Regions from separate parts of the Maritalea sp. genome, predicted to be linked through region 3. Evidence: predicted binding sites of a transcription regulator. Region 3 holds the regulator's gene; each other region holds the start of a gene.

Region 1 (7,956 bases), on a different contig from region 3:
TTTGCGTTCATAAAAGCGCGGACCACCGATTACGCGATAGTTCAAACCAAGCTTGATAAACCGCTCTTCAAACTCGCGCATTTGAAACGATGCCCGAACCAAAATTGCCATTGAGTTGAGCTTGTGGCCTTGGCGCTGGAATTGTTCAATTTCTTCGCCGATGGTGCGGGCTTCTTCTTCCGAATCCCAAACAGACGTGACGGAAACGGGTTCACCTTCTTCACCGACATCGGTTTGCAATGTTTTGCCCAACCGATCTTCATTGTGCGATATCAAGTGAGAGGCAGCGCGTAAAATTTTTGACGTGGATCGGTAATTGCGTTCAAGTCGGATGACTTTGGCGCCCGGGAAGTCTTTTTCGAAGCGCAAAATATTATCGACCTCGGCACCGCGCCAGCCATAAATCGACTGGTCATCATCGCCCACAACACATACATTTGAGTTGCCTTGCGCAAGCAACCGAAGCCACAAATATTGGGCAACGTTTGTATCTTGATACTCGTCCACCAGCATATATTTGAAACGCTTGTGGTATTCTTGGAGGACGCCGGGATTGTCTTTTAAAACGCGGATACATTCCAGAAGCAGATCGCCGAAATCCGCAGCGTTCAGCGTTTTCAGCCGTGCTTGATAGGCAGCATATAGTTTCGCACCTTTGCCATCAGCAAAAGCACCGGCATCTGACATGTCCAACTGCTTGGGTTGCAGTCCTTTATTCTTCCAGCCGTCGATCATATGAGCGAGTTGGCGGGCGGGCCATCGCTTTTCGTCGATATTTTCAGCTTGCAGCAATTGCTTGAGCAGTCGAATTTGATCGTCAGTATCAAGAATGGTGAAATCTGATTTCAGACCAACGAGTTCGGCGTGACGTCTTAAGATTTTCGCACCGATTGAGTGGAATGTGCCAAGCCACGGCATCCCTTCTACGGAGCCGCCTACAAATTTAGCAATCCGTTCTTTCATCTCGCGGGCGGCTTTGTTGGTAAAAGTCACCGCCAGAATTTCATGGCCACGGGCTCTGCGTGTTGCAAGAATGTGCGCGATGCGGGTGGTCAGAACGCGGGTCTTACCCGTTCCTGCACCAGCCAGAACGAGTAGGGCGCCATCAATCGATTCAACGGCGTCTTGTTGCTCGGCATTTAGGCCTTCAAGATACCGGGGCGCACCGCCGCCAAATTGGGACGTAATGGGGCCAGGTTGTGAGCTCGGTGCTTTGCCAGGTCTTGGACTCATAGTCTTGCAATCATTACGTGCGCTCGAATCTTGTTTTGTTCTTTATATGCCACCTGCATATATTTGTATATGCGGAGGTGCATGCCGAATTGTCATATCGCTGTTGTAATGGGCGACTAATCGAAGTCGCGGTTTAACCCACAACTCAGGAACCGCTTAACATGAAATCCGCTCACATTTTGGGTGCAATTGCATTTAGCGCTGTTAGTTTTACAGCCCTTAGTGCTGCTGCTGCCCCACATTTCAACCGAATCGCAAGTTTTCCAGTTGCCAGCAACATTCCAGCTGACATGGACGCCAAAAGTGAATCTTCGTCTGAAATTATTGCCGCGACAGAAGACGGCATGACCTTGGTTTATTCCGACAGCCCTTTGGGCGGACTTGGATTTGTCGACATAGCTGATCCCAAAGCGCCAAAACCTGCTGGTTTTATGGCACTTGGAGGTGAACCAACTTCCGTTTCTATTGCTGCAGGTATAGCATTTGTTGGTGTCAATACATCTGAGAGCTATGTCGCGCCGTCAGGCAATTTGGCAATTATCGACATCGCAAGCAAAACCGTTGTTGCGAGTTGCGATCTTGGTGGTCAGCCGGACAGTGTTGCGGTTTCAAAAGATGGCTCACTGGTCGCGGTTGCGATTGAAAATGAGCGTGACGAAGACCTAAATGACGGCGAACTTCCTCAATTGCCAGCTGGCATGGTGACAATCTTTGATATCGAAAGTGGCATGGCTAACTGCGATAGCATGAAGGTTGTTGATCTTACGGGCCTTGCTGAGATTGGTGGGACCGATCCTGAAGCTGAGTTTGTTGACTTCAATTCGCAAAATGAAATCGTTGTTTCCATGCAGGAAAACAACCACTACGCGATCATTGATGGCAAAACGGGTGAAGTTAAAAATCATTTCTCTGCCGGTTCTGTAGATCTTGAATATATCGACATTGATGAAGAACGTGCTTTTACATTCGATGGTGCTCAAGCTGCGCGTTTGCGCGAGCCAGATGCGGTGAAATGGTTGGATGATAATCGTTTTGTTGGCGCCAATGAAGGTGACTATAAAGGCGGATCGCGTAGCTTCACCATCTACAATAAAGATGGCTCTGTTGCTTTTGAATCCAATACTTCTTTGGAAGTTTTGGCCGCTCGAGCTGGTCATTACCCAGAAAAACGCTCCGGCAATAAAGGTGTTGAACCTGAGGGTTTGGCAACAGGGAAATTCGGCGACGACATGTATTTCTTCGTTCTTTTGGAACGTGCTTCAATGGTTGGTGTTTACAAAGACACAGGTGCGGCGCCTGAGTTCGTTCAACTTTTGCCATCTGGTATTGGACCAGAAGGCGCGTTGACTATTCCTTCTCGCAATCTTTTCGTTTCAGCAAACGAAGTCGATTTGATTGAAGATGGTGGTGTTCGCTCCCACGTCATGATTTATGAATTGCAGGATGCACCAGCGGCCTATCCACAAATCATGTCGGACATGGCGGATGAGCATCGGCCAATCGGTTGGGTAGCGCTGTCGGGTCTGGTTGCTGATGCTGATGTGGCTGGCAAACTTTATGCCGTCAACGATAGTTTCTTGCGTGCGCAGCCTTCAATTTACGAAATTGATGCGACGTCAAAACCTGCAAAAATCACCAAACGTATTGGTGTAACCCGTGACGGTGCGCCTGCCCAAAAGCTTGACCTTGAAGGCATTGCTTTGGACGGCAAGGGCGGCTTCTGGCTTGCTTCAGAAGGCCGGACAGATCGTTTGATCCCACATGCCATTTACAATGTGAATGCCAAGGGCGAAATCAAAGCCGAAATCCCGTTCCCTGCTGAATTGTTGGCTGTTGAGAAGCGTTTTGGATCAGAAGGTATCACGGTTGTTGGCGAAGGTGACGACACGGTTTTGTGGATCGCGATCCAACGTGAGTGGAAAGATGACCCCAAAGGCCAAGTGAAATTGGTTTCTTACAAGCCATCAACCAAAGAATGGGGCGCTTTGCGCTACCAACTTGAAACTGGCGAAAAAGGCTGGGTTGGCCTATCAGAAATTACCGCGCATGGTGACTATGTCTATATCGTTGAGCGTGACAACCAAATTGCTGAAAATGCAAAGATCAAAAAGCTATATCGCGTAAAACTTGCAGATATGGTTCCAGCGGCTCTTGGTTCAGAGTTGCCGGTCGTAGCTAAGGAAGAGGTTCGTGACTTCTTGCCCGACTTGAAATCGCTGAACGGATACGTTCAAGATAAAATCGAAGGCTTTGCAATTGATGCGTCTGGCGAAGGTTTTGCGATGACGGACAATGACGGTGTGGATGACCATTCCGGCGAGACATTGTTCTTCTCTATCGGCAAGATGTAGCATCAAAGTTGAATTGAGTTTTAAACGCCCGGGTCTTGGACCTGGGCGTTTTTTTGTGCATGTTCAACATAGCAAGGAGCGGGTGATGTCGATAGTTGATGTAATTTTGTCTTTTGATGGCAAGCATGTTGATGAATTAAAGCTTGCGGTAAAAAATGGAATTTCTGGTGCTGAATGGCATCAAGTCGCGACGTATTTTTCACATCCAGACACAAGGCTCCAAGCCAGTGCAACTTGGTTGGTGAAAACTGCGCTTGAACAGTCAAAGCCGGTGCCATCTGACGTAGTCGATAGCCTGTTGTCAAATTCAGCGCTGCTTACGGGATGGGAGGCAAAGCTTCACCTGCTACAGTCAATTCAGTTCTTAGATATTGACGATGCGCAAACGCAAAATGTGCGTGGGTTTATTAAATCTTGTGAAGCAAGCAGCAAAACTCTATTGCGCGTATGGGCACTCGACGCGTTTGTGCGGTTGAATTGCAATGATGAGATTGGCGTTGATATAGCGAAAGGCAAAACCCAATCGGCCCTCAAAGATGATGCAGCTTCAATGCGCGCTCGCGCACGAAACCTTTGCAATGAGTTCCCCCAATTGGCCAAGATTTAAATATCAATTCAAAAATAGTCCTACAGATGCTCTTCGCGGCTTTGTTCGACTAGAGCTTTGTTGAAGCTTGAAAGCGCGTCGACATGTGTGACCCATCCGACTTGGCGCATGCGTTTGCCGGTTCCTTCCATCACTGGAAGTCGTGATTTGTGGGTGGCGTCGAATGCACGAAGGGCGTTTTCCAGCGTGTCCTTGGATTTTAGCCAAGGCTTACCGGAAAGGATGTCGAAGGGTTCTTCCTCCCCCTCCTTATCAAATGGCGTCATGAAATCGCGCACCCGGAAATACTTCACAAAATGCCGGTGTGGGCCTTCTTCCAGCATGATGCCACGGGTGTAAAGTTGCCAGTAGAAGAATGACCGGCCCATAACGGCTTGGCTGATGCCGGTGGAAATAGACACTGCAAACAGCAAAGCAATTGAGAATGCAAAACCGCCGGTAAGTTCAAAAATCATAACGGTAGTGGATATTGGTGCGCCAAGCACTGCAGCGGCGACAGCTCCCATGCCAATGATGGCGTAGAGTGCCTCGGATGAGGCCATTTGTGGGAACAAGGCGGCCGCCATTAATCCAAATGCGCCGCCGGTCATCGCCCCCAAATACAGGGCCGGGGAAAATATCCCGCCGCCCATTCGCGACGCGAGCGTGATCGCCGTTGCTGCGGTTTTCGCGATGATGAGCGCCAGCATGGTTTGTAAGGACCAATGGTTGGTCAATGCCCCGTCGGTTGCTTCATATCCAACGCCCAGAATTTGCGGGAAGAACAGCGCGATGAACCCGACCGCCGCGCCACCGATGACTGGGCGGAAATAGTCTTTGATTTTGAAATGCCGCGCCACCCAGTCACTACCGATAAGTGAGGTTTGGAAGCAAATAGCAACGATTGCACAGGTAACACCCAACAGGGCGAAAGCCGGAATTTCCCAATAGGACGTTATTTGAAAATCAGGCACCAAAAATGCAGGATTGTCGCCAAACCAGCCACGAGACATGGTGGAAGCAATAACGGATGCGATGACAACGGGCACAAATGCGGACATCGCGAAGTGGCCAAGAATGACTTCATGGGCGAACAAAACACCAGCGATTGGCGCGTTAAAACTGGCTGAAATCGCTGCTGCGACACCGCAACCCAGCATAATCCTACGGGCGGAAGGGGGCAGTTCGAAATATCGAAATAATGCTTTTGAAACGGAGGCGGCGAAATAAACAACTGGACCCTCACGGCCTGCGCTGCCGCCAAATCCCAGTGTTATTGCCGATATCGCAGTGCCAACCAATGCTTCTTTGAGGGAAAGCTTTTTCCCGTCATGTGCGCGGGCTTCGATGACGTCCGCGACGCCACCATGTCGCGATTTTCGGCGAAAAAACAAAATTAGGCCAACAAGGCATCCACCAACGAGGGGGCCGCCAAAAGTGAACCACCAAGGCAGTGACGCTAACTTATCCAAAAAGCGTTCTGAAGTGGTGCCCAACCAGAGAAATTGCAGCCAACCGATTAGGGATCGAAAGAGAATCGCGACAGCGCCACCGGCAACACCTGCGCCAATAGATAGAAGCCACATTTTTGGCTGTTGGGCAGATCTAAATGACGCGAGGTGAGGGTGCACCCAGCGATAAACAACACGATAAATGAGGCGTGCATTTTTTGCCATTTTTGCGCGCGATCCCCCTAAAACCGCACTTGATCGTTAGTTTGTGATAGGCCTGTTTGACGCAGTTGTGCAAGAGGAAATAGCCTAAAGCGGTGATTTCACATGTGAATTGCCCATTCTTGCGACAATTTATGGTGACGAGCGGCTTACAAACGCATAGTGTTTTAAGTGAGTTTTGGAATTTTAAATGAACTTTGAAATGCTGCGGTTAGCTCGTTGTTAAATCGGCTTTATATTGTTGTTGGTGTTGTTGTTATTCTGCTGCTCGCGGCAGCATTTGTTGTGCCGCGGCTTTATGATTGGTCGCCTTATCGCGACCGCATGCAAGAAATCGCTTCTCAAGCGTTGGGGACACCTGTTGCGATAAATGGCGACTTATACTTCACGTTGTTGCCTCAACCGCAAATGCGTATGTCCAAGGTTGTTGTTGGCCCCGAAGATTCTCCTATTGCAGAAATTGAACTTGTTGCCGCCGATTTGGCGCTCATGCAGTTTTTGCGTGATTTTTATGAAGTGCAAAAACTGGTGCTGCACACGCCCACATTTCACTTAACAGTCGCGGAAGATGGCGGCTTTGAAATGCCGTTCTCGCTGGCGCAAAATGGTGGACGTGACAATGTTGCGATCCAGGATGCGCAGATCAACAATGGCAGTTTTTTACTGAGCGACATGCGATCCGACGAACATTGGCGTGTTGACGACATTCATGGAAATCTGAGTGTGACGGCCCTAAGGGGGCCATTTGCCTTTAATGGAAACGGTCGCCTAGACGAACGAGAGTTTGCCTTGCGGGTCAATACTTCGGATGTAAACGTGCGTGGTGATATCCGCATAAGTTCGTTTTTGACCCCGGCTGATAAGAGTTTTTCGCTTTCTAGTGAAGGGCTTTTGACCACCGCTGCTTTGTCGCCGTTTTATGATGGAGACCTCACCCTTCGCATTGCGCCACAAAATTTGGCTGAAAACGAAGTGCGCGGTGACGCAATTTTGGAAGCAAAAGTTCAGCTTGAGCCAGAGCGTTTTAAATTGACTGAATACTCATTGCTGCCGGATGAAAACCGTGCTGGAACCCGGTTGACAGGTGCTGTTGATTTGCGACTTGGGGCCGACCGTCAATTTGATGCGGTTGTTTCGGGCGGCGTGGTCAATTTGCTACCGGATGATGCGTTGAATGTGGGGGAAGATGACCCCTATGCGCTGGTGTCGTTGATTACTCAATTGCCCGCCCCACCGGCACTGGGTAATGTTGCCGGGACCATATCGGTTGATATTACAGAGTTGGGATTGCGCTCGATTGCGCTGAGGAATGTGCTTCTTGACGCCACGACAGATGGTGCGGATTGGCAGATTGAGAACTTTAGCGCCAAGCTACCCGGTGATAGCGCACTGAACCTTGCTGGCAAGTTGATCGATGCGCAGGGGTTTGCCGCATTTGACGGTAAGATGTCGCTTGATACTGATCGCTTGGATGCATTGGCCCGATCGTGGCGTGCATTTGGGGAAAGCAATCCGCTTTTCGGTGCCAAGGCGAGCTTGGTTGGTGACGTGGACTTTTCATCTTCAGGTGCAACTTTTGAAAACTTGGAATTTAATCTGGACGGGTTTGCCGTGCAGGGCCGTATAGACTGGCGTGAGGAAGAGATAAGACGTTTGAGCGTTACTGCTCAAATCGGTGCATTTGATCAAAAGGCAACTGAACAATTGCTTGGTTTGCTGCCCGATCCAAACCGTGCGAACAAATCTTTAAGTAGTTTCCCCGCAGGCACATTTGAGATGAGCGCCAATAGTTTGGGGCTTGGGGGGCAGCTTGCAAAAGATGTATTGCTCGAAACGGCTTGGACAAAAGACGGGGTAGAGGTTGAGCTGCTTCGAATTGGCAATATTGCCGATATTCGCCTCGATGGAAGCGGGCAGCTGCAAGGAACTGTCCAAGCCCCTCAATTGGTGCGGGGTAAGTTGCGTGCTGATTTGCAGCCTGATGCGGATGTTGCAGCACTTTGGTCCATTTTGCCATTACCAAAATTGCATTCTTCAATTGAAAATATTTTTTCCGCCAATCGACCGGCGCGTTTTGATTTTGATCTGTCCGAACCGGGTGGAGATGCGTCGC
Region 2 (7,956 bases), on a different contig from region 3:
GAAAGTGGTGAGCGCGCCAAGTTCTGGCGTGAGGAAACCTATGACAGTTTGGAGTGTCTAAAGGCGACATTTCTGCGGCATGAGTTTTCGCCCCACACCCACGAAACGTTTGTGATTGGTGCGGTTGTTTCAGGCTATCAGCGTCACAAGCTAAAGGGTTCAGAATCCGTGGGCGGACCCGGTTCTGTCTTTATGATCAATCCTGAAGATGTGCATGATGGTCGCCCGATGGAGATGGGCTATAGCTACCGTATGTTTTACCCATCCGTAAAACTGATGGATGAAATCGCTGCAGGCTTGCCGGGGAAACGCCAGACTGGTTCTTTGTTCTTTCGCGACCTGATGCTTGAGGATGCCCGTATCGCTCAGGCATTAATTCAAACCCATAATGTGCTTGAAACGAGCCCGGACCAGTTGGAAAAGGACGAAGCCATTTTTTGCTCGTTTGGTGCGCTTATTGATCATTACGGTAGCTGGTCCACTGGTGTTTTACAAAAGCGAGAGCCAAAAGCGATAGAGCATGTTTGTGAATATATGCACGCTCATTTTGGTGACGACATCAATTTGGAAATGTTGGCGAACATTGCTGGCATGAGCAGGGCATACTTTGTGCGGGTTTTCAGAAAACACATGAACCAAACCCCACATAGTTATCTCACCGATATTCGTATTCGTGGCGCACGCAAAATGCTGCATCAAGGTCAAAACCCGATGAATGTTGCTATTGATTGTGGGTTTTTCGACCAATCGCACCTCAATCGGCAGTTCAAACGCCGCATTGGCACCACCCCCGGTGCATTTAAAGATATGCACGCCCAATAGCGCCAATTGTTGTGCAATATCGTCCAATTGATTTTCAAATAAGTTGCTATAGATAACGTTCTATAGGGGAGAATTTATGAGTAACTCAGAAGCCGCACGATTACCGCGCAGTGATTTCAACGAGGGTATACGCGCCATTGCGCCGTTGGTCATCGCCGCCTTTCCCATAGCATTGGTGTTTGGTGCGCTTGCGGCTCAAAAAGGTCTGACCCCGTTTGAAACCATGTTGATGAGCGGTGTGGTGTTCGCTGGCGGATCACAGTTTGTCGCCATTGATTTCTGGGCGACCCCAGTGCCTTGGATCGCGATTACCATCAGCGCCTTATTGGTCAATATCCGGCATATTTTGATGAGCGCATCGCTTGGCAGCAAAACCCGACAAATGGGATTTGGAAAGCAGCTTATTGCATTTGGTTTTCTTGCCGACGAGGTGTGGGCTTTGTCCGAACACCGAGCACGCAAAGAGGGCACAAGCTTCGCCTTTATGATGGGGCTTGCATTGCCGTTTTACGTCAATTGGGTGGTGACAACCGGGGTGGGCGCGAGCCTTGGTACTATGCTGGCTGATCTTGATCCGGCCAAATGGGGCTTGGACTTTGCCTTTCCGGCAATATTTATCGGTTTGATTATGGGCTTCTGGCAAGGCAACAAAACCGGGATGATATTGGCGGCAAGTGGACTGAGCGCGATTGCCTGCAAAGCATATGTTCCGGGCGCTTGGTACATCGCCGCTGGCGCTGTGGCAGGTGTCGTGGTTGCTGCGTTTCTTGCTGACCCACAGGTCGAGGGAGAGTAAGATGCAGTCGTTTTTTCAAGTCGACCCGGCTGTACTGCTCGCCATCATTGGTATGGGCATCGCTACATATCTGACCCGGATCGCTGGTTTGGTGTTGGTGCGCTTTGTTGATTTGCGTGGACGCACACGTGCGGCGCTTGAAGCTGTGCCGGTTGCTGTTTTGATGTCTGTAATCGCGCCGACAGTTTTGGCCACGGGCATTGCAGAAACATCGGCAGCGATTGTGACCATGCTGGCGGCGACACGATTGCCGTTGCTCGGGGTGGTTGTGGTCGGCGTTGTTAGCGCCGCCACATTTCGAGCAATGCTGGGGGCAATTTAAACAAGGCCCAACAGGCTGCCGACAAGTGCGCCGAGCAGCACCACAATCCATGGTGGTGTTTTCCAAACGGTGAGCAACAAAAATGCTGCTGCGCCAAGGGCGAAATCAGCAGCCGATAGAATGCTGCTTTGCCAAATCGGCGCGTAAAATGCACCGGCCAGCAACCCCACAACCGCTGCGTTGGCCCCAGTTAACACGGAGCGCGCTTTATTTGCTGAACGGAGTTGATGCCAATAGGGCATGATGGCGTAGACCAGCAAAAAGCCGGGCAGGAAGATGGCAATCGTTGCAACAATCGCATTGCCAAATGCCATGGGCATCGGCGCGCTTGCTGCCCCCAAAAAGGCCGCGAAACTAAATATCGGGCCGGGCATGGCTTGGGTCATCCCATAGCCAGCAAGGAATGTGTCTTTGCTCACAAGCCCGTTGCCCACAATCTCGGTTTCAAGTAGTGGAAGAACGACATGCCCGCCACCAAATACCAGTGCGCCAGCCCGATAGAAACTATCGAACAGTGCAATTCCATTGCTCTGGACGGTTTGGGCGAGCACGGGTAAACCAAGCAACAGCACGACAAATGCTGCGAATGCTACTTGTGCTGCTGGCTTCGCGATATTGATTGGATCGGGAGTTGAGTTGGTTTTCTCTTCGTTCGATTTGATCACTAATGCCCCAACAAGTGCGCCAAGCACAATGGCCCCGACTTGACCTAGTGGGCCGGTCACTAAAGTAACAAAGGCAAGCGCTGCAACAGCAATTGTTGCTGTGGTTTTCGTGTTGCACAGGGACTTTGCCATGCCAAGAACGGCTTGCGCCACCACAGCAGTTGCGACAATTTTTAGGCCGTGGATCATGCCCAGACCGAAAATTCCTGTTAGCGTATCCGCGTAAAGCGCAAACAGAACCAAAAGGGCTGCAGACGGAAACGTGAAAGCAACAAACGCTACTATGCCGCCCAAAATACCGCCGCGTTGTAAGCCAAGGGCGAAGCCGACTTGTGAACTGGATGGACCGGGCAGGAATTGGCACAGGCCAACAAGGTCCGCATATTCTGCTTGTGTGAGCCATTTGCGCTTTTGCACAAACTCGGCATGGAAAAAACCCATATGCGCCACTGGGCCGCCAAATGAGGTGAGGCCAAGTTTGCCAAAGGCAGAAAGAATTTCAAAAACCGGGCGCGACATTCGCTTGATGTCCTTATTCAAATGCCGCGCTCACTAAACTTTAAATTGCTTTAGTTGCGTCAGCCAACCAAGCTTTTGACTTATCGTCTAATTGTGACGATGCCATCTCATTGCACTTTTCATGATAATCATTGAGCCAAGAAATCTCGTTGTTCGTCATCAAAGATTTATCGATCAAGCGCGTGTCGATTGGCGTAAAGGTGATGGTTTCAAATGTATAGAAGGGCGTTTTCTCGGTGCTATGTGGGCTTTCGATCACAACGAGCAAGTTCTCAATGCGAATGCCATATCCGCCTTCAATATAGTAGCCTGGCTCATTTGAAATAATGTTGCCAAGTTCGAGCGGCGAAGTATTCTTTTTGGAAACGCCACATGGCCCTTCATGCACGCCCAAAAAGGCACCCACGCCATGGCCAGTTCCATGGTCATAGTCTAGTCCTTGTGCCCAAAGAAATTGCCGGGCCAAAACGTCTAGTTGAACGCCAGTCGTGCCTTTTGGGAATTGAGCAAGACTAAGGGCAATCATGCCTTTCAAGACAAGCGTGAAGTCCCGTTTTTGTTCAGGCGTTGCAGGGCCAGTGGCCATGGTGCGGGTGATGTCTGTTGTGCCGTCAAGATATTGACCGCCGCTATCAACCAGCATCAGTTCACCTGGGACCAAACGTCTATCCGAGTTTTCGGTTACCCGATAATGGCACATCGCGCCGTTCGCACCCGAGCCAGAAATGGTCTCAAAACTGATGTCGACGAATGAATTGGCTTGGCGTCGAATTTGTTCAAGGTGTTTGACGATTTCGATTTCGGTCAACTCGCCTTTTGGCGCTTCTTCATCAAACCAAGATAGGAATTTGGCCATGGCCGCAGAATCAAGGCGTTGAGCAGATTTCATTCCATTGATTTCAACTGCATTTTTGAGAGACTTTGTGCGCAAGACGGGGTCCGGATCTTTAATCAGCTTGCCGTCTGCGTCCAAAACAATGTTTGCCAGTTTCGACGGACATGTATTGCCATCGAGCCAGATTGTTTTTCCCTTGCTGAGCGCCGCCAAATCTGCCTCAAGCTTTTTGATCGGATGAAGAGAAATGGCGTCACCCAGTTCGTTTTTGAGCAGGTCTGTGATTTTTTCAGGCTGAACATAGAGCTTTGCAGCGCCGGATTGCTCGACAGTGGCGAAGCCCAAGGTTACTGGCGTGTTAGGAATGTCAGAGCCGCGAATATTGAACAACCAACAAAAACTTTCTGGCAATGTCAGCACAATGGTGTCTGCGCCGCGTTCTTTAATTTTGTTAGCGAGGTCTGCGATTTTGTCGGTAGCCGACTTCCCGGTTTGCTCGATTGGTAACGTAAAAATTTTGCTGGTTGGTGGCTTTGGCCGATTGGCCCACGTTTCATCGACCAAGTTGGCGCATTCGATCAGTTCAATATCGGCGCTAGATAGAGCGCTGCGCAGTGCTTTTATGGCGTTTGGGGTGTGCAACCAACCATCAAACCCAACTTTTGCACCAGCTGGCAGTGCGTCGATGAGCCATGCAGACGCAGCGTTCGGTTTCATTTCAATGATTTCCATGGCGTCAGTATCTGTTTGGGCGGGGGCCTGAATTGTATATCTGCCATCAACACAAAGTGCGGCACGATCTTGGGTGATAATTGCATAGCCTGCTGATCCAGTGAAGCTTGCAATATAGGCTAGTCTTTCGTCGCCCTCAGGCACGTTTTCACCGCGATGCGCGTCATCTCGCGGTACAAGAAAGGCATCAACATTGGCGTTGGCCATTGCTTTGCGCACGGCGGACAGCCGAGGCGCAACGGTGCTCGGATCGGTTTTGTCGTTGAAATGCTGCAATTGCGTTGTGCTGTCATTGTTTAACATGCGGTTTTTACCTTTTGGATGGTGTGCAGGGCATTCCGAAAACGCATGGCTGCGGTGCGCGTTTGGTCCTACCTAAATTTTTTTACTACGCTACATTGATTTCACAAATTCAAAAAAGCAACCCCACAAGTTGTGGAAACATTAGGAGTTTTGAAATGACACAGTCAGCTGGATTTTTCCGTAGTGTTGTTGATGCGATGATCTCTTCTCGCACTTTAAAAGCCGAACGTCAGGTTGCTCAATTTTTGAAGACACAAGGACATGATGCGATCAACAATGATCGTATGAACGGATTTTGATTTAGGTGCGAACGCCCAACTTTCTTAGGATTTTAAAAATGGCCAAAACTGGTTTCTTCCGCAATGTAATGGACGCAATTGTTTCTTCACGCAGCAAACATGCTGAGCGTGAAGTTGCTCGCTTTGTAGAAACAAACGGCTATCGCCGGTTGTTGAACGAGCAACGTTCAACCGGTGGCATGTAAGGTTTTACCTTAAGCCTCACGTTGCAATCTAAGAATTGTCCAATCGCCCTTTTCGACACGTTCGAGAAGGGCGATTTTGTTTGTTTCGTAGGCTTGGATCACATTATCAGCCTGCCGCGTTAAAAGCCCTGCTAGAATAACAATGGCGCCTTCGCTGGTGTGCTTGGCAATATCTGGTGCCAACTCAACCAACGGCCCTGCCAAAATATTGGCCAGCACCAAGTCAAACGGACCTTTTTCCACGAAGATAGGATGGTCCATGCCGGTTGAAACCGCCGTTTCAATTTTGTCAGCGACATCATTGATTTTAGCGTTTTCAAGGGCAACCTCAATTGCCTTTTTGTCGATATCAGTCGCTAGAATTTTCTGATCAAACCGTTTGGCAGCCGCGATTGCCAGAATACCGCTTCCCGTTCCAAGGTCTAATATATTAGCTGGTGTTGTGTCTGAGTTCGCTACTGTTGAAATTGCCTGCAAACAACCCGTTGTTGTTTCGTGGTGGCCAGTGCCGAATGCTTGGCCTGCATCAATTTTAATTGCGATCTTACCAGTCGGGAGCGGTGTTTCGTCGTGGCTCCCATGGACGAAAAATTCTCCCGTATCGATGGCGGACAGACCTTCCAGCGAGTGCGCAACCCAGTCTTTATCCGGCACCGGCTGAATGGAAAACTCGACTTTGCCTTTCAACAGGCTTTTGGCCAATGCGTTGAACCGTTCGACGTCGGGCTTTTGGTCGCAAGTCGCCTCGAATACCCAGTCCCCATCAGCATTTTCAAACGCCGAAGCTGACAGCGCCAATCCATATTCTTCCATCACGGCGTCCGCGAGGGCGAAAGCATCTTGTTTGGACATTGGGACGGTGATTTGTTCAAGGGTCATCGAAAGGCTCCTAATTTAATGCGGTTATGAATTATCGTGGCTGTTTGGTCAATTTATTTGCTGACAAATGCTGTCGATAGATCTAAATTGTTCTTGTTTCGTTCACTTGCATATAAGGGATTCTTTTTTATGGAATTGGAACAATTTATCGTTGAAGCAAAGGCGCGAACATACGTTTCGGGTGGGAAGACGAGTGCTTCGAGCCGATCAAATTCGCACGACTTGCGTTATGAAAATGGCGAATGGTCCTATTTGGACAGCTATTTTGGTGGCACTGACTTTGTCGGGCAGGAAGCCGTTTGGTGTAATGGAGAGCCTTTATGGTCGATGTGCTATTATGGCCAAATCCTAAAGGCGGGCCTAATTGATGCAGAACGAGCTGGCGAAACCATTTTGGCCGCGTTGAGCGAAATGTACGCGCAAGGTCGTTTTCTAGGCGGTTTTAAATGGTCAGGACCGCACGGGGATTATGTTGATAGTTCAGTAGGTGATGTGTCTTCATTTGAAGGCAAAGAAGTTATTATTGTTGGCGACGATATTGCTTATCAACTTCGATATTTTGGCGGTCTAATCAAGGCCTAATCAGGCGCGCTTAATAAAACTCTCGAGTACTTTTTTACGCCCAACAGACGGAAAATCAATTGTTAGCTTGTTGCCGTCTACGCTAGCGATAATGCCTTCACCGAATTTGAGGTGCAAAGCTTTGTCACCCGGTTTGAATGAGGATGACGACGAACTGGACGATGATCCCGAACGGGCGACCATTTCGCCCTCTATGGTTGGGCCTTTGTCATAACCACGGTCTTTGTGCTGTTTTTGAGCGCGTTGCCAACCCGGTGTTTCATAAACGCTATCAAACGGGTCGCGGTTATCGAATTTTGACGCTGTATTTCTGCCACCATAATTGTATCCGCCATAGCTTGACCCTGTGTCTTTAACCTCAACGGCATCTGCAGGCAGTTCGTCCAGAAAACGTGAGGGCAGTGCGGTCTGCCAAAGCCCATGAATGCGTCGGTTTTGCGCCACAGTCAGTTTTGCACGTTTTTTGGCGCGGGTAATGCCCACATAGGCAAGGCGACGTTCTTCTTCTAGTCCGGTGCGTCCACTTTCATCCAGCGAACGCTGATGAGGGAACAGCCCTTCTTCCCAACCGGGAAGGAATACAGTGTCAAACTCCAAGCCCTTGGCTGCGTGCAAGGTCATAATAGAAACCGCATCTTCATTGCCATCGCCACTATCGCGTTCCATCACCAATGAGACGTGTTCTAGGAAACCGCCCAATGTTTCAAACTCTTCCATGGAACGAATGAGTTCTTTTAAGTTTTCCAACCGACCGGGCGCGTCTGCTGAACGGTCGTTTTGCCACATTTGGGTGTAACCGCTTTCGTCCAAAATGGCCTCGGCGACTTCGGCGTGTGGCAAATTTTGTAACCGCGATGCCCAATCATCAAACTGGGAAATCAACATACGCAAAGTGGATCGCTGCTTAGGTTTAAGCTCGTCGGTTTCGATCAAATCGCGTGTGGCTTGGATCAGCGGAATATTGGCGGCTCTGGCGGCGTCGTGCAATATGCGGATGGTCGCGCCGCCTAATCCACG
Region 3 (7,956 bases):
GGATCAAAGTTTTTGTAAACGCGGTGGCCAAAGCCCATCAAACGGAATGGATCTGATTTGTCTTTTGCCCGGGCTACAAATTCTGGAATACGATCAACAGTGCCGATTTCGCGCAGCATGCTCAAGCAAGCTTCGTTTGCACCACCATGTGCAGGGCCCCAAAGTGAAGCAACACCAGCGGCAATACACGCAAATGGGTTTGCATGTGATGAGCCAGCAAGACGCACAGTGGATGTTGATGCGTTTTGTTCGTGGTCGGCGTGTAGCGTGAAAATCCGGTCCATCGCCTTGGCGATGGTTGGCGAAACTTCGTATTCTTCAGCCGGTACAGCAAAACACATGCGCAAGAAATTTGACGCGTAATCAAGATCATTGCGTGGTGAAACAAACGGTTGCCCGATGGAGTATTTGTATGCCCATGAAACGATTGTTGGGATTTTAGCGATCAAACGGTGCGAGGCAATAACGCGCTGCGCCGGATCGGTAATGTCTGTTGAATCGTGATAGAATGCAGACATTGCGCCAACTGCACCACAAACAATAGCCATTGGGTGCGCATCGCGGCGGAAACCTTCAAAAAACTTCCCCATTTGCTGATGTAGCATAGTGTGTCGTGTGACGGTGTTTGAAAATTCCGCAAACTGGTCGGCGGTCGGCAACTCACCCTTTAAGAGCAAATAGGAGACTTCCAAAAAGCTTGATTTTTCAGCTAGTTGTTCGATTGGATAGCCACGGTACAACAAAGTACCTTTGCCGCCATCAATATAGGTGATTGCTGATTCTGTAGATCCGGTGGACGTGTATCCTGGATCAAATGTGAAATGCCCGGTTTGAGCATATAGAGAACGGATATCGATAACGTCAGGACCAACTGTGCCTGAAATTATGGGGAATTCATAACTTTTGCCATCAATTTCTAATTTTGCAATCCGATCGGTCATAAGCAAGGCCTCCTTCAAGATTTCAAAAAATTTAGACTCAGCGAATCGTCCCCACAAACGTAAGCGTCGTCGACCTGCAAATCAGGTTGCGCATGAGGTACCGGATTTGACGTTAATTCGCAAGCGATGAACGCCAATCCAATACCAAATTGCGTGTTTATACCGCAGTGGTTTCGCTCAGACGAGACAAACTTTCTTCTTTGCCTAACAGTAACAAAACATCAAAACAGCCGGGGGAGGCGTTCTTTGCGGTCACAGCTGCCCGAATTGGTTGAGCCACTTTGCCAAACTTGAGATCGTTTTGTTCCGCAAAAGCGCGAAGCGCAGCATCGATTCCATCGTGGGACCAATCGTTCAGTCCTTGGAGAACTGGTTGGACATTGCGAAGAATGTCCAAGTTTTCACCCTGTGTCGCCGCCAATGCTTTATCTTCAAACGCAAGTGGACGAGCGGCAAAAATAAATTCGGCGGCCTTGTTCAACTCGAGAATGGTTTTGGCGCGGGTCTTAAGTGCGGGCAGGGCCTCCCTAACCGTTTCAGCGTGCTTGGTTAGACCTTTGAGCGCCGTTTCATCTTCAATTTCTTCTGCAAGCGACACCATTAAATCAAACAGGCGTGCGTCTTCACTTGCCTTAATGTAATGCGCGTTCACATTTTCCATTTTGGCAAAATCAATGCGGCTGGCGCCTTTGTTAAGCCCGCCATATGAAAACCACTCGATAAACTGCTCCGATGAGAAAATTTCCTCATCGCCATGGGCCCAACCTAGACGTGCAAAATAATTGCGAATTGTTTCAGGTAGATAGCCCATACGTCGATAGTCTTCTACGCCAAGTGCGCCATGCCGTTTTGACAGTTTTGCACCATCTGGTCCGTGAATAAGCGGCGTGTGCGCCATCGTCGGAATGTGCCAATCAAGCGCATTATAAATCGTGATTTGTCTTGCCGAATTCACCAAATGGTCGTCACCGCGCAAAATGTGAGTGACCCCCATATCGTGATCGTCAACCACAACGGCCAACAAATAGGTCGGGGAACCGTCAGAGCGCAGAATAACAAAATCATCAAGGTTTTCAGCCTTGAAATGCACGTCGCCTTGCACCTTGTCATGAACCACGATTTCGCCGCTGGTTGGTGCTTTGATCCGCACGACAAATGGTGTATTTGCTGGCGCATCGCTTTCAGGCCGATCTCGCCAACGACGATCATAGACCATTGGGCGTCCGTCTGCTTTCGCCTTCTCACGCATTTGCGTCAATTCTTCAGCGGTGGCGTAGCATTTATAGGCTTTGCCTTCCGACAGCAATTGATTGGCAATTTCGGTGTGTCGATCGATGTTTTTCGACTGGAAGATTGGCTCACCTGCATAGTCCAGCCCCAACCAATCCATGCCGGTGATGATGGCAGCAATGGCTTCGTCGGTTGAGCGATCTTTGTCGGTATCCTCAATGCGCAGCAACATTTCGCCGCCAAGAGATTTGGCCAAGGCCCAGTTGAAAAGGGCAGTGCGGGCATTGCCGATGTGCAAAAATCCGGTTGGTGACGGCGCAAACCGTGTAATCACTTTATCTGTCATGCTGAGCGTTCTCAATTATCAAATGAAGGCTGATGGCACCGCTTGTTGCTCCGAGATGGAGGCAATGCTGGCGAAATTTTGCAGCATGTGTAACATAAGCGGAATATTGCGCAAGATAGAGGCGAGCTAATGGCCGCTTTTGAAGGCGAAACGATACTTAAAAGCCATACTCAATTGTCGCCCAAGGGCGACGAACCTGTAAGGTTGCGCCCGAATGCGGCAGTAAAACAACGCAAATCGCCTGCTAATCTGCTCGCCGATGCCGTTTCTAGTGCAATTTATCATCGTCAGTTCATTGTGCTGCTGCCATTTGCGCTGATATTTGGCATTTCCATCTATAAAAATGTTCGGTTTGAACCAAACTGGATGGCGGTTTTGTTCGTTCTTTTCGTGCTGGGTATTTGCTTTATTTGGCAACGAATTCGGCAGCGAACAGGAAGGGCTTTAGCGCTGACACTTGCTGCTTGGTTTGGCTATTCCTTAATTTCGCTGAGCGCCCAATGGTTCGGCACCTTCATGATCAGCTATCCTATGGCAGTTGACCAGCTTTCGGGCGTAGTTGTTGCCCGAACGGTCATCCAAGGTAGTAAAGAACGGCTGGTGATTGACCAACTGGCTGGTGATACGCGCTTGGTGAATGTTCGGCGTTTGCGGCTGAACGTAAAAAGCGAACATTTTGACCCGGAAAATGCATTCCAGCTGGGTGATCGAATTGAATTGCGGGCGCGAATTATTCCCGTGCCCAAGCCGGTTTACGCTGATAGTTATGATGCGCAATTTCACAGTTTTTTCGCGGGAGTAGGTGGGTTTGCAAGTTCCTTGGGACCAGCCAAAATAATTGAGCCTGGTGGAAAATCTCTTTCGGCAAACATTGATGGGTTGAGGTGGTCGATTGGAAATCGGTTGGATCAATATTTGTCAGATCAGCAGTCGGGCATTGCACGAGCACTGATAATTGGTGACCAATCTGGCATTGCCAGCGAGCTTCGAGAGGAAATTGCGAATGCGGGATTGGCACATGTGCTTGCCATTTCCGGGCTTCATCTCACGTTGGTTGTGGGCAGTGTATTTATTCTGGTTCGACTGTTTATATCGCAATTGGTGCGGCATGACCGACGGATAAAACCAATGGCGGCATTGGTGGCGATTGGGGTGGCAATTGCGTATCTTTTGATTTCTGGTTCAAATTTGGCGACCCAAAGGGCTACTTTGATGTTGGTTTTGGCTTTTATGGCTATCATTGTGGGCCGCCGCGCCATCACCATGCGTAACGTTGCTCTTGCGGCGATTGTGATCATCTTGATGTTTCCGCATGAGATTTTCAAACCTGGGTTCCAGCTATCTTTTGCTGCAGTGGTCGGACTGGTCGCAGTTTACGCAGGCATTGGCCGGTCGGCCATCGTTTTTCCCTATTGGGCAAAATTGTTTGGCGGGATTGCGCTAACCAGCTTGATCGCTGGAATTGCGACAGCCCCGATTGCTGCGGTGCATTTTCAACAATTCGCGCCGCTAGGTTTGCTCGGCAACCTGATCGCAGTGCCCATTGTTGGGTTTTTTGTTTTACCGTGTGGATTGATTTCGGTGCTTTTAATGCCTCTTGGTCTTGAGGAACCATTTTTGCTGTTGATGGGCGCAGGCATCGATTTGATCGTTCAAATTGCTAAACATATTTCGGCCATAAGTGCAGATTTCACACAGACGCCAATGTTGGCAAATTGGGTTTTGCCTGCATGTTTGGTGATGCTCGGATGGTTGAGCTTTTTCCATGGAAAAATCAAATTTGCCGCACCAATTGTTTTCTCAATCTGCCTGTTTGCTTTCGGGCCAGCCAGACTTCCGTTTGCAGTTATATCTGACAGCACACAAGCGATAATTGTAAATAATGGGGCGTCGTTCAATCAGCTCGGCCGCAAATCAAACAGTTTTACAACAAGGGCTTGGTCTGAACGGTTTGGCGCCGATATGCTAAACAATGAAGCGATTGGCAATTGTGACAAACATGGCTGCAGCGCTCAGATCGACGGACTTGTCATTTCTGCAGTTAAAAACAGCGTTGGCTTACGGGAAGATTGCCCCAATGCCGACATCCTGATCGTTAGGCAACGGCGGTCCGTTAGTTGCCCGAACGCGTTAGTGATTACACAAAAAGAATTAGACCGGTTCGGCGTCGCCACATTATTTAGGAACAAAACCGGAGGTTTTGACGTGAAGTGGGCACTAGACGATGAAAACCGACCATGGCGTCCTTGAGTGCATAAAAAAACCCGAGCAACCGATGCGAAAAGCATAGCTGTCGGGTCAAGTGTTCGCAATCGGGGATGTTGGGGCCACTAGGTCCCAACGGGGTCAGTACTTGCGAAATAAACCAACCAATCGTCCTTGAACCGCTACTTGGTCAGGGCCGAAAATTCTTGTTTCATAAGCAGGGTTTGCTGCTTCTAAGGCCACGGACTGACCTTTTTTGCGCAAACGTTTCAATGTTGCTTCCTCGTCATTGACCAAAGCGACAACAATTTCACCATTGCTGGCCGTAACCTGCTTTTTGATCAGTACCGTGTCACCATCAAAAATGCCTGCATCAATCATAGAGTCGCCGCTAACCTCGAGCGCATAATGCTCGCCGCCAGCCAACATTTCAGGTGGAACCGATATGGTGTGACTTTGTTCTTGAATGGCTGCAATAGGAACACCGGCCGCAATTCGTCCCATCACAGGGATCGTAACAGGCGCGTTGGGGTTTTCATCCTGCGCAATTGTGGAGGCGGAAACAGGTTCTCTGGCGCGGCCAAGATCACCTTGAATGACACTGGGTTCGAACTTGGACTTCTTACCACCAAGAGACGGGTTCATACTGTCTGGCAAACGAATGACTTCCATCGCTCGCGCCCTGTTGGGCAGGCGACGAATAAAGCCCCGTTCCTCCAAAGCTGTAATTAAGCGGTGAATACCGGACTTGGACTTTAAGTCCAAAGCATCCTTCATCTCATCAAATGAGGGCGGTACACCACTTTCCTTCATGCGCTCATGAATGAACATAAGCAGTTCATGTTGCTTGCGGGTCAACATTTTGAAGTCCTTTACAGCCTGAAATAGAATCGGAACAAATGTTGAACAACTATAACTGTTCTTTATATGTTCTGCAAGTGGTGCAGAATTTGTATCCATTTTGGGGCGACCTAACTATGTGTTCAAATTGCAACAATTGGAGCGCATGTGCCAAACTGTCGCAGTTTTTAGTTGCAGTTGCATTTCTGCGAGCGTATTGCACGATTGTCTTTAAAACAGGTTGGTCCCGCCAGCCATAACGCCAAGGAGGTTTCATATGTTCACATTTCAAACGCTTCTGGCAAATTGTTTGCCAGTTTAACACTAGCGCAACTGATCCTTTGTCCAGCGTCCTAGCTGCTGCATTTTAGGATTCACCTTTCAACTCTCTTTGTCTGCACACGGTGTGGATGATCAACAATCAGTCGCTGTTCGTTCCTGCGCAGTTTTGCGCGGTGATTTCAGTACAAATTTATTCAAAATGAGGAGCGGCGGAGCTTTGTGGTTCTGGCCGAGCATATTCACATGAAAAAACAACACGCAATATCGGAGCAATATTTCGAACGATTAGGCCGCTTTGGTCAGGTTTTCCTGAACTATATTGAGGCACGTCAAAAACGGAAATTGGTACGTGCCTATTATCTGGGGGCTGGTGAATTAAGCCCGCATATTAGAAAAGATATAGGGCTTAGCGATGAACGAAACTATCATCAATAAACAACGTATGAAGGGGCGGTCTAATCAACACCGCCCTTTTTTATTGAGGTGAAACTTCTGTCTCTACGCCGGATAGTTTTTTGGCATTTGGCGACAGGAAAAACGCAATCACAAAAAGCACCGTCATGACGAGAACAATGGTTGGGGCAGGTGCGCTGTCGATGAAAAAAGCAAGATAAACCCCGGTAAAAGCAGACCCCACACATATGCATAATGCCCAAATTAACATCTGCTCAATTCGACGGGTGATGAGATAAGCAATAGCCCCCGGTGCGACCAAAAGTGCAATGGCGAGGATGATGCCGACCGCTTTAAGCGCGGCCACAACGCTGAGTGAAATAATCGCTAAAAGGCCGTAGTGCAGCCATTTAACCGGCAGTCCGATGGCACTAGCATGTTGAGGGTCGAATATGTATAGCAACAAATCTCGCCATCTGAACGCGATCAAAATGGCGATGAGCGCGGAGATAATACCTGTTTCAAACAGGTCATAAACGCTGATGCCAAGCATGTCGCCAAACAAGATGTGATCAAGATGGATGTCTGTTTCAATTTTTGTGTAAAGCACAATGCCAAGGCCGAACATGCCCGAAAACACGACCCCCATTACCGTATCTTCTTTAACGCGCGCGTTTTCGGTTATGTAGCCCGTCGAAATTGCGCAGGTCATGCCAGCGGCAAACGCGCCAATCGCAAGCGGGATGTTTAAAATATAGGCAAGTACTATGCCCGGAAGAACTGCATGTGAAATGGCATCGCCCATCAAGGACCAACCCTTTAGCACCAAAAAGCAAGATAAAAGCGCGGCGGGAATAGACACCAAAATCGAGATGATGAACGCATTGCGCATGAATTCAAATTGGAACGGCATTAATGCCAGTTCGAAGAATTCGCTCATTGGCTTGCCTCCGGCTGTGCCATTCGGCGTTTGCGTTGGGCAAGAATGCCGTGCTTTGGCGCAAATACAAATGCCGTTAGAAACGCGAGCGTTTGCAGCACAACAATAATGCCGCCGGTTGCCCCGTCTAAAAAGTAACTTATGTAAGCCCCGACCAAGGCACTCATGGTGCCGATAAAGACGCTAACGGCGATCAAGCGGGGGAATCTATCCGTTAAAAGATAGGCTGTTGCGCCGGGTGTGACGACCATTGCGATAACGAGAAACGCCCCAACAGTTTGCAACGCAGCGACCGTGCAGGCGCTCAAAAGCGTGAAAAACAAGATTTTCAAAGCAGTGGGGTTGATGCCGATGGAGCGTGCATGTTCCTCGTCAAAAAATGTCACCATTAAGTCTTTCCATTTCAACAATAAAATGGAGAGTGAAATCACTGAGATGATGACCAATTGCACCATATCTGAAGGCGTGACAGCAAGAATATTGCCTAGCACGATGGTTTGAATATTCACCGATGTGGGAAATATCGACACCATAAATAATCCCAGCCCAAAGAACGATGTAAAGATAAGGCCGATAATCGCATCTTCTCGCAACTTGGTGCGTTGGTTGAGAAACAACATCGCCCCAGAGGCCAAAGCACCAGAAAAGAACGCCCCAACGGAAAATGGCAGGCCGAGCATGTAGGCTCCAGCAACACCGGGAACAATTGAATGGGAGAGCGCGTCGCCGATCAGCGACCACCCTTTGAGCATCAAATAAGCAGACAGAAACGCGCATAC
Region 4 (7,956 bases), on a different contig from region 3:
TTCAAGCGTTTCAACCGCATCTTCAAACCGCCCAAGCCGGAAGTAAGCCCAGCCCAAACTGTCAACAATGTACCCGTCATTTGGTCGCAAGCTGACCGCTTCTTCGATCATCGCGAGCGCTTCAGAAAGATTGATACCCTGATCAACCCAGCTATACCCCAAATAATTCAGCACCTGTGGTTGATCGGGATAAATCGTAAGAGCTTTTTTGAAATCACTTTCGGCTTTGTCCCATTCGCCTAAACGTTCAAATGCAATACCGCGCACATAGAAGAGGTGCCAATCCGTCGGAAGTTCGCCTTTAGTAATTTCTAGCGCTTGGGAATAGATTTGTTTTGCTTCCTCATAACGCTCGTCTGAGCGCAGCGTATCACCCAAGGCCAAAATCGCCGTGATGTTTGATTTGTCGTGATTGACGATATTAGTTAGCGTTTTGATCGCGCCATCAACTTCGCCTAGTTCGCGCAGATTTTCCGCAGTACGCACCAAAGCAGTTCCATGCAAATTCGATTTGCGTGGAATTTTTGCATAAATTCCATTGGCTTCCACATACCGCTCAGACTGTTCTAAAATGTCAGCTAAGGAGAAAGCGACAAAATCAGATTTGGGATGCATATAGGTCGCCAGCCGCATCAAGACGAGTGACACGTTGGATGCAGCCTCCCGCGACAAAGCCGAAGACAATCCGCGCAACAATTCTGCGGCGCCTTGTTGAACGTTTTCCGCCATTTTGCCGGGACGTTTGCCTGCTTTAATCGTTTCGGTCAGGTTCGCGATATTTTCATGGGAAAGGCCGCGTGAATTAAACCGCTCGATCACCGCTAGGGCTTCATCGAACCGGCCATTGTTCGCCAAAAAACGCGCATATGCGTCAACAATTGAAAACACGAACGGGTCGACTTTGTGTGCTTGAGCGTAAAGCAACTCAGCATTTTTCTTGTCGCCACCAACATCAGCCATCAATGCCCGTTGAAAAACCAGAAAGCCCTGAAAACCTTGTTGGGTGATATCCTCAACAGTATCAATCCCCTTTTTGGGATTACCGTCGCCAATTTGAGACCAGCCTAGAACCACATTTGATGTGATCCCGAATAAAGTGTCCTTCGACATATCAGATAGAGCGTTTTGAACCGAACGATAACGTCTTTCTTTTAGGGCGACGACGCCCAAAACAAGCCGAGCAATTTCATTATTTGGTTCAAGTTCTATGAGCCGACGGGCAATATCTTCAGCCTCTTCAACCCGACCAGACGCCAACAATGACATAAAGGCGCGGTCCAGCAAAACGATATTGTCCCAGTCTGCGCTTAACGCATCGACAAAATAGCTTGCGGCTTTGTCGGCCCGATGATCAAGAAAAGCACTACGCCCGGCCAAAAAACTTCCGGATGGAGATGGGTAATAAAGATGGAATTGATCCGCGTTGGAAACGTCTTGCGCGTTCGCGCTTTGAACGACACCGCCCAAGGCCATGGATGCGCTAAGAATTGCGGAAATCAATGTGGTTTTTATGCTCACGTATAAATGCTTTCTGTCGCGATTGAATCGGCTAGATATCTATCGGGCCTGAGATTGGCCATTTTATGGCACATGTGCAACCGTTTAACGCCAAATGTTTGTTCACAACCAAGCAACTTTTTCTCGATTGCCGCTGACAGGGGCGCTGCACCCATGATAAGACACCAATATGCATTCAAGTGGTGATGAAATTTTGCAAATGCGTGCTGCTCTTGAGTGGTACAGCGCAATGGGCGTTGACATCGCCCTTGTCGACGAACCTATTGATCGGTTTGCAGCGGCGGCTCAACCCGTAAAAGCGCCAACAAAAGCAACTCATCCCGCAAACTCTGCCAGCACCAATGCGTCTCGTCCGCCGGCTGAACAAAGTCGTTTGCAGCCCGAAACACACAATGTTGATGAAGCCAAAAAAATTGCAAACGCTGCACAAAACCTAGATGCGTTGCGCGCTGCAATGGAGCAATTTGACGGCTGCCCCCTAAAACACCGCGCCACAAATCTAGTATTTGCGGACGGTAACCCAGACGCCCAAATCATGTTGATTGGTGAAGCACCGGGGCGCGAAGAAGATATGCAAGGCACTCCGTTTGTGGGGAGTTCAGGAGAGTTGCTCGACCGTATTCTGGCCTCTATCGGCTTGGACCGAGAACAGGTTTTTATTGCCAACGCCTTGCCTTGGCGTCCGCCGGGCAATCGCAACCCAACGCCTGCTGAAACCGCTGTTTGCTTGCCGTTTTTGATCCGCCAGATTGAACTGGTTGCCCCCAAAGTGATCATTACATTGGGTGGCGCTGCATCAAAGACACTATTTGAAACAGACATGGGCATTTTGAGGCTCAGGGGCAAATGGCGTGAATTAAACGTTGGCGCGCATTCCTGCGTCGCAATGGCCACTTTGCACCCTGCCTATTTGCTGAAACAGCCGGCCCAAAAAGCCTTGGTTTGGCGTGATGTTTTAAGCCTTAAATCCAAGTTGGCTGAACTAAACTAGGTATTTTATGGTTGTTCTGTCGCATTGATTGTTCTGCCCCATTTGCGCTAGATCATTGTGACATCTCGAAAGAATGCCAATGGTCTGCTCGACGCTCATAAGGACAAGCTCATGTTCAAATCCAAAATCGATGAATCACAAGAAATGGTGAAGCTCAACTTCGCTATTCTGGCCGTTTCGGACACGCGAACACTAGAAACCGACGATTCGGGTGCGCTTTTGAAACAGATGATAAAAGATAGCGGACACCTTGTGCTCGACAGAGACATCGTCACAGACGATGAGCATTTGATCCGTCGGCGCGTGCAGTCATGGGTCGACAATGAAGAAATTGATGTGGTGATCACAACTGGTGGCACCGGCTTTTCACAACGTGATGTCACCCCCGAAGCAATTACCCCGCTATTTGATAAAGTTATGGACGGTTTTTCGGTTCTGTTTCATCAATATTCCGCTGCCCAAATCGGCACCTCGACCATTCAAAGCCGCGCAACTGGCGGACTTGCTGGCTCGACGCTGATCTTTTGCCTTCCCGGCTCTCGAGGCGCTTGTCGCGATGGCTGGCAGGGGGTGATAAATTTCCAATTGGATTCGCGGCATAAGCCATGCAATTTCTTGGAAGTTTTGCCCAAATATTCTAGTCGATAAGCTACCTGAGATAGCAATAAACCTCAGATTTCCAGCGTGAACAAGCGCGCATGTAAACCCATGCAAAATTGCTGATTGACAATTTGTTCTCATTTTGTTCTATTTGACAAGAACGATTTGTTAACTTTTGTCGCGAGGTTTCTTGTGCCCATTCACGCTAGTTTGCCGCCCCCACCGGACAGTTTTGCCCGCATCGCCAAAAGTGCTGATCGCGATATATTAGCCAACAATATGGTATCGCCAGATCGCAATCGCGGACGCGGCGCACAAAGCAACATCTCTGGCCGCTTTGAGCCGTTTGAACGCGAGAGTTTTGACGATGGATGGCAGTCTTTAGAAAGCTTACCGGCCTTCAAAACCAATGTGCGCGACGAACGCGCGAAAACAATCATCACTAAGAATGAATCGCCTGATCTGAATTTTGATCGCTCAATTAACCCCTATCGGGGATGTGAGCATGGTTGTTCTTATTGTTTTGCACGCCAAACCCATGCCTATTTGGGGCATTCGGCGGGCATCGATTTTGAACGGGAGCTTTATGCGAAGGTCAACGCGGCAGAGCGGTTGCGCGAAGAGTTAAGCCGCAAAAAATATGCACCTAAAGCAATTGCCATCGGCACCAACACCGACCCCTATCAACCCATTGAACGGGAACGCAAATTGATGCGGGAAATTTTGACGGTGCTGCTTGAGTTCAAACATCCAGTAACCATCGTCACCAAATCCGCATTGATCGTGCGCGACTTGGATTTGCTCACAGAACTGGCCAAGCTTAAATTGGTGCATGTGGCCATTTCAGTGACCACATTGGACCGCAAATTGTCGCGTGAATTGGAGCCGCGCGCTTCCACGCCGTCCAAGCGGCTTGAAGCGGTGGAGCTTTTAAGCCAGTCAGGTATTCCCACCCAAGTCATCGCCGCGCCAATGATCCCAGCGATCAACGATAGTGAATTGGAAAAAATTATTGATGCGGCAGCGGCGCAAGGCGCTGTTTCGGCTGGCATGATCATGCTTCGCTTGCCCGGCGAAGTGCGTAATATTTTCCGCGAATGGTTGCTGCGTTATTATCCTGATAAGTTACGTCATGTGCTCAATTTGGTGCGTAGTGTGCGCGGTGGAAAGGATAATGATCCAAATTATGGATCACGCATGACCGGTGTTGGACCCTATGCCTATCAAATGCAACGTCGGTTTGAGTTGGCGCTTAATCGAAATGGGCTGAAAAAACGCCTTCCTCATCTGCGTACAGATCTGTTCACCCAACCTGAGCAGCAAGATGATCAACTGAGCTTGTTCTAGTTGCTAAAACCGTGTTTTGTGACAATTTGGCGTTTCGCTTTTCGCTCAAATTGGCCTAATTTGATGCCGGTTGCCGTTAGGGTGTTGGGTTTGGATTGAGGCGCATTTTATGTTGGGCATGTCCCGTCGTGAATTCTTGTTGGGGTCAGCGGCCACGCTGGCGGCGTCTGCTGCAAGCTATGGCTGGGCACAAAGTGCTATGGCTGCCGATTTGCAGTTGCCACTCAATTATTTAAGCCATGAAATCATGCCCGGCAAAATTACCGAGCGGATGATGGGCTTTGGATCAGACGGCCCCGCGCCCGTGATCCGCTTGAAGCAAGGCGAGACAAAATCTGTCGAGGTCACCAACAATTTGCATGAAGCAAGTGTTGTTCATTGGCACGGATTTCGGCATGAGAACGCCATGGACGGCGTGCCTTACCTCACCCAAAATCCAATCGAGTTGGGCGAAACATTTCGTTATCAAATCCGCTCACCAGACGCGGGTACATTTTGGTATCACCCGCACTGCAACACGCTGGACCAGATGGCGCGTGGCATGACCGGCATGTTGATTGTTGACGAGCCAGAAGATCCCGGATTTAATCAAGACCTACCGTTGAATATCCGGGATTTCCGGTTAGGGAATGACGGACAATTTGCAGCCTTATTTAAGCCACGCAACGCAGCGCGAGGTGGCACACTGGGCACGGTTTCCACCGTCAATTGGCAAGTTCAACCCACCTATGACTTGCCTGCGGGAAGTCTTTTGCGATTGCGCCTCGCGGTTACAGATGTCACCCGAATTGGCAGATATCATGTGTCCGGCGCAGAAGCGAAGGTCATCGCGTTGGATTCCCATCCGGTGCCGCAACCATTGCCTGCCAAAGACATTCTGCTCAGCCCCGGCCAACGCGCTGACATCGCCCTTCGGATGCCAGACCATGAAGGCGAAACGGCAGAACTGGTCTTGAATACACTCGCTGGCTCGCGTCTCATGGCAACATTTCGCGCGATGGGAGCATCACTTAACCGCAACCTAGCTGAACTCAAGCCACTGCCGCGCAATCCCGTATCGGAACCCGATTTGGCCAATGCTGAAATTTTGGATTTTCTATTTGGCTGGTCACCGGACGGTGACGAGCCGATCCAAAGCATTTGCGGATCGCTTGGTTATACATTTTGGTCGATCAACCGCACTCCTTGGCTTGGTGATACCCCCGATCCACTTGCACCTCTCGCGGTCATGAAAGTGGGTAAAAGCTACATTGTGCGGCTTAAGAACAACACGCCAAACGACCACCCCATCCATTTGCATGGCCTCGCCTTCAAATTGATCCGGTCGGACAAACGCCCGCTGCCGCCTTTATTCACCGACACGGCGCTGTTGCTTTCCGGCGAAACAATGGACGTTGCCCTCGTCGCGGACAATCCGGGCAACTGGGCATTCCATTGCCACGTCATTGAACACCAAAAAACTGGGTTAGCAGGATATTTGCGGGTTGAGGCGTAATGGGCCATAAAACCCGAAATAGGCAAATTGAAGATTTAGGCCATGACCCGATCAATATCCCAACCTAACCTTTTTCCAGATGCACCAGACTTTTCCATTGAGAAACAGTTCCGCAAAAAGGGACTAACTGTATGTGGCGTTGATGAAGCTGGACGCGGGCCATTAGCTGGTCCTGTTGTCACCGCAGCGGTGATCCTTGATCCAGACAGCATCCCCGAAGGTCTAAACGACAGTAAAAAGCTAACAGCCAAAAAACGCGATACTCTATACGATCAAATCATGGCAACCGCCCATGTGGGCATTGCCTCAGCGCCACCCGCAACAATATATGAGCAAAACATTCGGGGTGCGACGCTGTTTGCGATGGCGCAAGCGGTGAAAGCCCTTGCCCTATCGCCAGACATTGCCTTGATTGATGGCCGCGATATCCCACCCCTACTTCCATGTCGTGGGCAAGCGTTAATCAAAGGTGATAGCCGGTCGCTTTCAATCGCAGCGGCATCCATCATCGCAAAAGTCACTCGAGACCGAATGTGCGTATTGCTAGATCAGTCGCTTCCCCAATACGGGTTTGCCAAACATAAGGGCTACGGCACTGGCTTACACATGCAAGCCTTGCAGAACCATGGCGCGACAGCTCATCATCGTGCGGACTTCAAACCTATTGCAGAAATATTGGCTGCCAAAAGCTGATTCAAAACAGCGACTTAAACGCCAAACGTCACCCTTTACCTTTGGTTTACCATAAGTTTTAGCGCGCCCTTAACCCTAAGAAATTACAAATGGCGGGGTAGTAATGCGTTAGGGTAAATAGAATGTTGCGTAACAAGCATTCGTCGGCGTCTAGTAAAGCGTCGCTTCGCCAGTCAGGCGAAAAGGGTTCAGAATATCTGCCATTGGACACCATTTTGGTGGGCGACTGCATTGAGCATATGAACTCGCTTCCAGCCGGTTCGGTTGATCTGGTCTTTGCGGACCCCCCCTATTTTCTTCAGTTGGAAAAAGGTCTGACACGTCCCGACCAATCCAATGTGGACGGTGTTCACAATGAGTGGGACAAATTTTCTGACTTCGCGCATTACGATCAATTCACCCGCGATTGGATGAGCGCTGCAAAGCGGATCCTTAAGCCAAATGGCGCGATGTGGGTAATTGGTTCATATCACAATATTTTCCGCGTCGGATCGATCTTGCAGGACCTTGGGTTCTGGATGATGAACGACGTGATTTGGCGCAAATCGAACCCGATGCCCAACTTTCGGGGAACGCGATTTACCAATGCTCATGAAACACTTATTTGGGCAACACGTGACCAAAGCAGCAAGCCGACATTTAATTATGACGCGCTGAAACAGGCAAATGACGATACGCAGATGCGGTCGGATTGGCTGTTCCCGATCTGCACTGGTGGTGAACGCCTCAAAGACGAAAACGACGACAAAGTGCATCCGACACAAAAGCCAGAAAGTCTTTTATATCGGGTGCTGATGGCGACGACTAAGCCCGGCGATGTTGTGCTGGACCCGTTTTTTGGCACGGGTACCACTGGCGCGGTTGCCAAAAAGCTTGGCCGCCATTTTATTGGCTGTGAACGCGAAAATGACTATATAAATGCCGCCCTTAAGCGCATCGCGTCCATTAAGCCCCTTGAACAGATTGTGCTGGAAACAGTTAAGGGAAAACGGGCCGAAAAACGGATAGCATTTGGCTCTTTGATCGAACAGGGCATGATATTGCCCGGCGCTAAACTGTTGGATTCAAAACGAAAATTCTCCGCCACTGTGCGAGCTGATGGATCTCTTGTTTGCGACGGGCATGAAGGTTCTATCCACAAAGTTGGCGCACTGTTGCAGGGCGCGCCGTCCTGCAATGGCTGGACTTACTGGCACCTAGAACGGGGCAACAACCTTGTTTTAATTGATGATTTACGCACACAAATCCGTGCGACGATGAATAAGCTTTCGGCCTGATACGACCTCCAGAACTTTTCAGGTAACTTACCGCT

What was found. The regulator LexA, encoded in region 3, represses DNA repair genes until DNA is damaged. The targets are predictions, from matches to a motif close to TGTTCNNNNTGTGTTCNG.
Region 1: the regulator LexA is predicted to act here: its motif matches at 1,254-1,271, upstream of ACSHWX_RS06480 (ATP-dependent helicase).
Region 2: the regulator LexA is predicted to act here: its motif matches at 6,446-6,463, upstream of ACSHWX_RS06475 (DUF5680 domain-containing protein).
Region 4: the regulator LexA is predicted to act here: its motif matches at 3,242-3,259, upstream of ACSHWX_RS00860 (PA0069 family radical SAM protein).

The regions. Positions count from the first base shown of each region.
Region 1 is NZ_JBPOEU010000008.1:108,081-116,036, forward strand. Features, by position in the region: gene ACSHWX_RS06480 (ATP-dependent helicase) at 1-1,233, opposite strand, end outside; gene ACSHWX_RS06485 (esterase-like activity of phytase family protein) at 1,395-3,584, shown strand; gene ACSHWX_RS06490 (hypothetical protein) at 3,670-4,191, shown strand; gene ACSHWX_RS06495 (chloride channel protein) at 4,212-5,846, opposite strand; gene ACSHWX_RS06500 (AsmA family protein) at 6,063-7,956, shown strand, end outside.
Region 2 is NZ_JBPOEU010000008.1:100,038-107,993, forward strand. Features, by position in the region: gene ACSHWX_RS06435 (AraC family transcriptional regulator) at 1-822, shown strand, start outside; gene ACSHWX_RS06440 (AzlC family ABC transporter permease) at 899-1,618, shown strand; gene ACSHWX_RS06445 (AzlD family protein) at 1,620-1,940, shown strand; gene chrA (chromate efflux transporter) at 1,937-3,124, opposite strand; gene ACSHWX_RS06455 (aminopeptidase P family protein) at 3,165-4,994, opposite strand; gene ACSHWX_RS06460 (hypothetical protein) at 5,150-5,293, shown strand; gene ACSHWX_RS06465 (hypothetical protein) at 5,332-5,478, shown strand; gene ACSHWX_RS06470 (50S ribosomal protein L11 methyltransferase) at 5,488-6,357, opposite strand; gene ACSHWX_RS06475 (DUF5680 domain-containing protein) at 6,487-6,939, shown strand; gene ACSHWX_RS06480 (ATP-dependent helicase) at 6,940-7,956, opposite strand, start outside.
Region 3 is NZ_JBPOEU010000009.1:48,169-56,124, forward strand. Features, by position in the region: gene gltA (citrate synthase) at 1-941, opposite strand, end outside; gene gltX (glutamate--tRNA ligase) at 1,099-2,517, opposite strand; gene ACSHWX_RS06945 (ComEC/Rec2 family competence protein) at 2,647-4,767, shown strand; gene lexA (transcriptional repressor LexA) at 4,864-5,583, opposite strand; gene ACSHWX_RS06955 (hypothetical protein) at 6,088-6,279, shown strand; gene ACSHWX_RS06960 (metal ABC transporter permease) at 6,320-7,177, opposite strand; gene ACSHWX_RS06965 (metal ABC transporter permease) at 7,174-7,956, opposite strand, start outside.
Region 4 is NZ_JBPOEU010000001.1:167,627-175,582, forward strand. Features, by position in the region: gene ACSHWX_RS00845 (tetratricopeptide repeat protein) at 1-1,518, opposite strand, end outside; gene ACSHWX_RS00850 (uracil-DNA glycosylase) at 1,688-2,509, shown strand; gene moaB (molybdenum cofactor biosynthesis protein B) at 2,621-3,157, shown strand; gene ACSHWX_RS00860 (PA0069 family radical SAM protein) at 3,302-4,456, shown strand; gene ACSHWX_RS00865 (multicopper oxidase family protein) at 4,566-5,951, shown strand; gene ACSHWX_RS00870 (ribonuclease HII) at 5,994-6,644, shown strand; gene ACSHWX_RS00875 (site-specific DNA-methyltransferase) at 6,767-7,921, shown strand.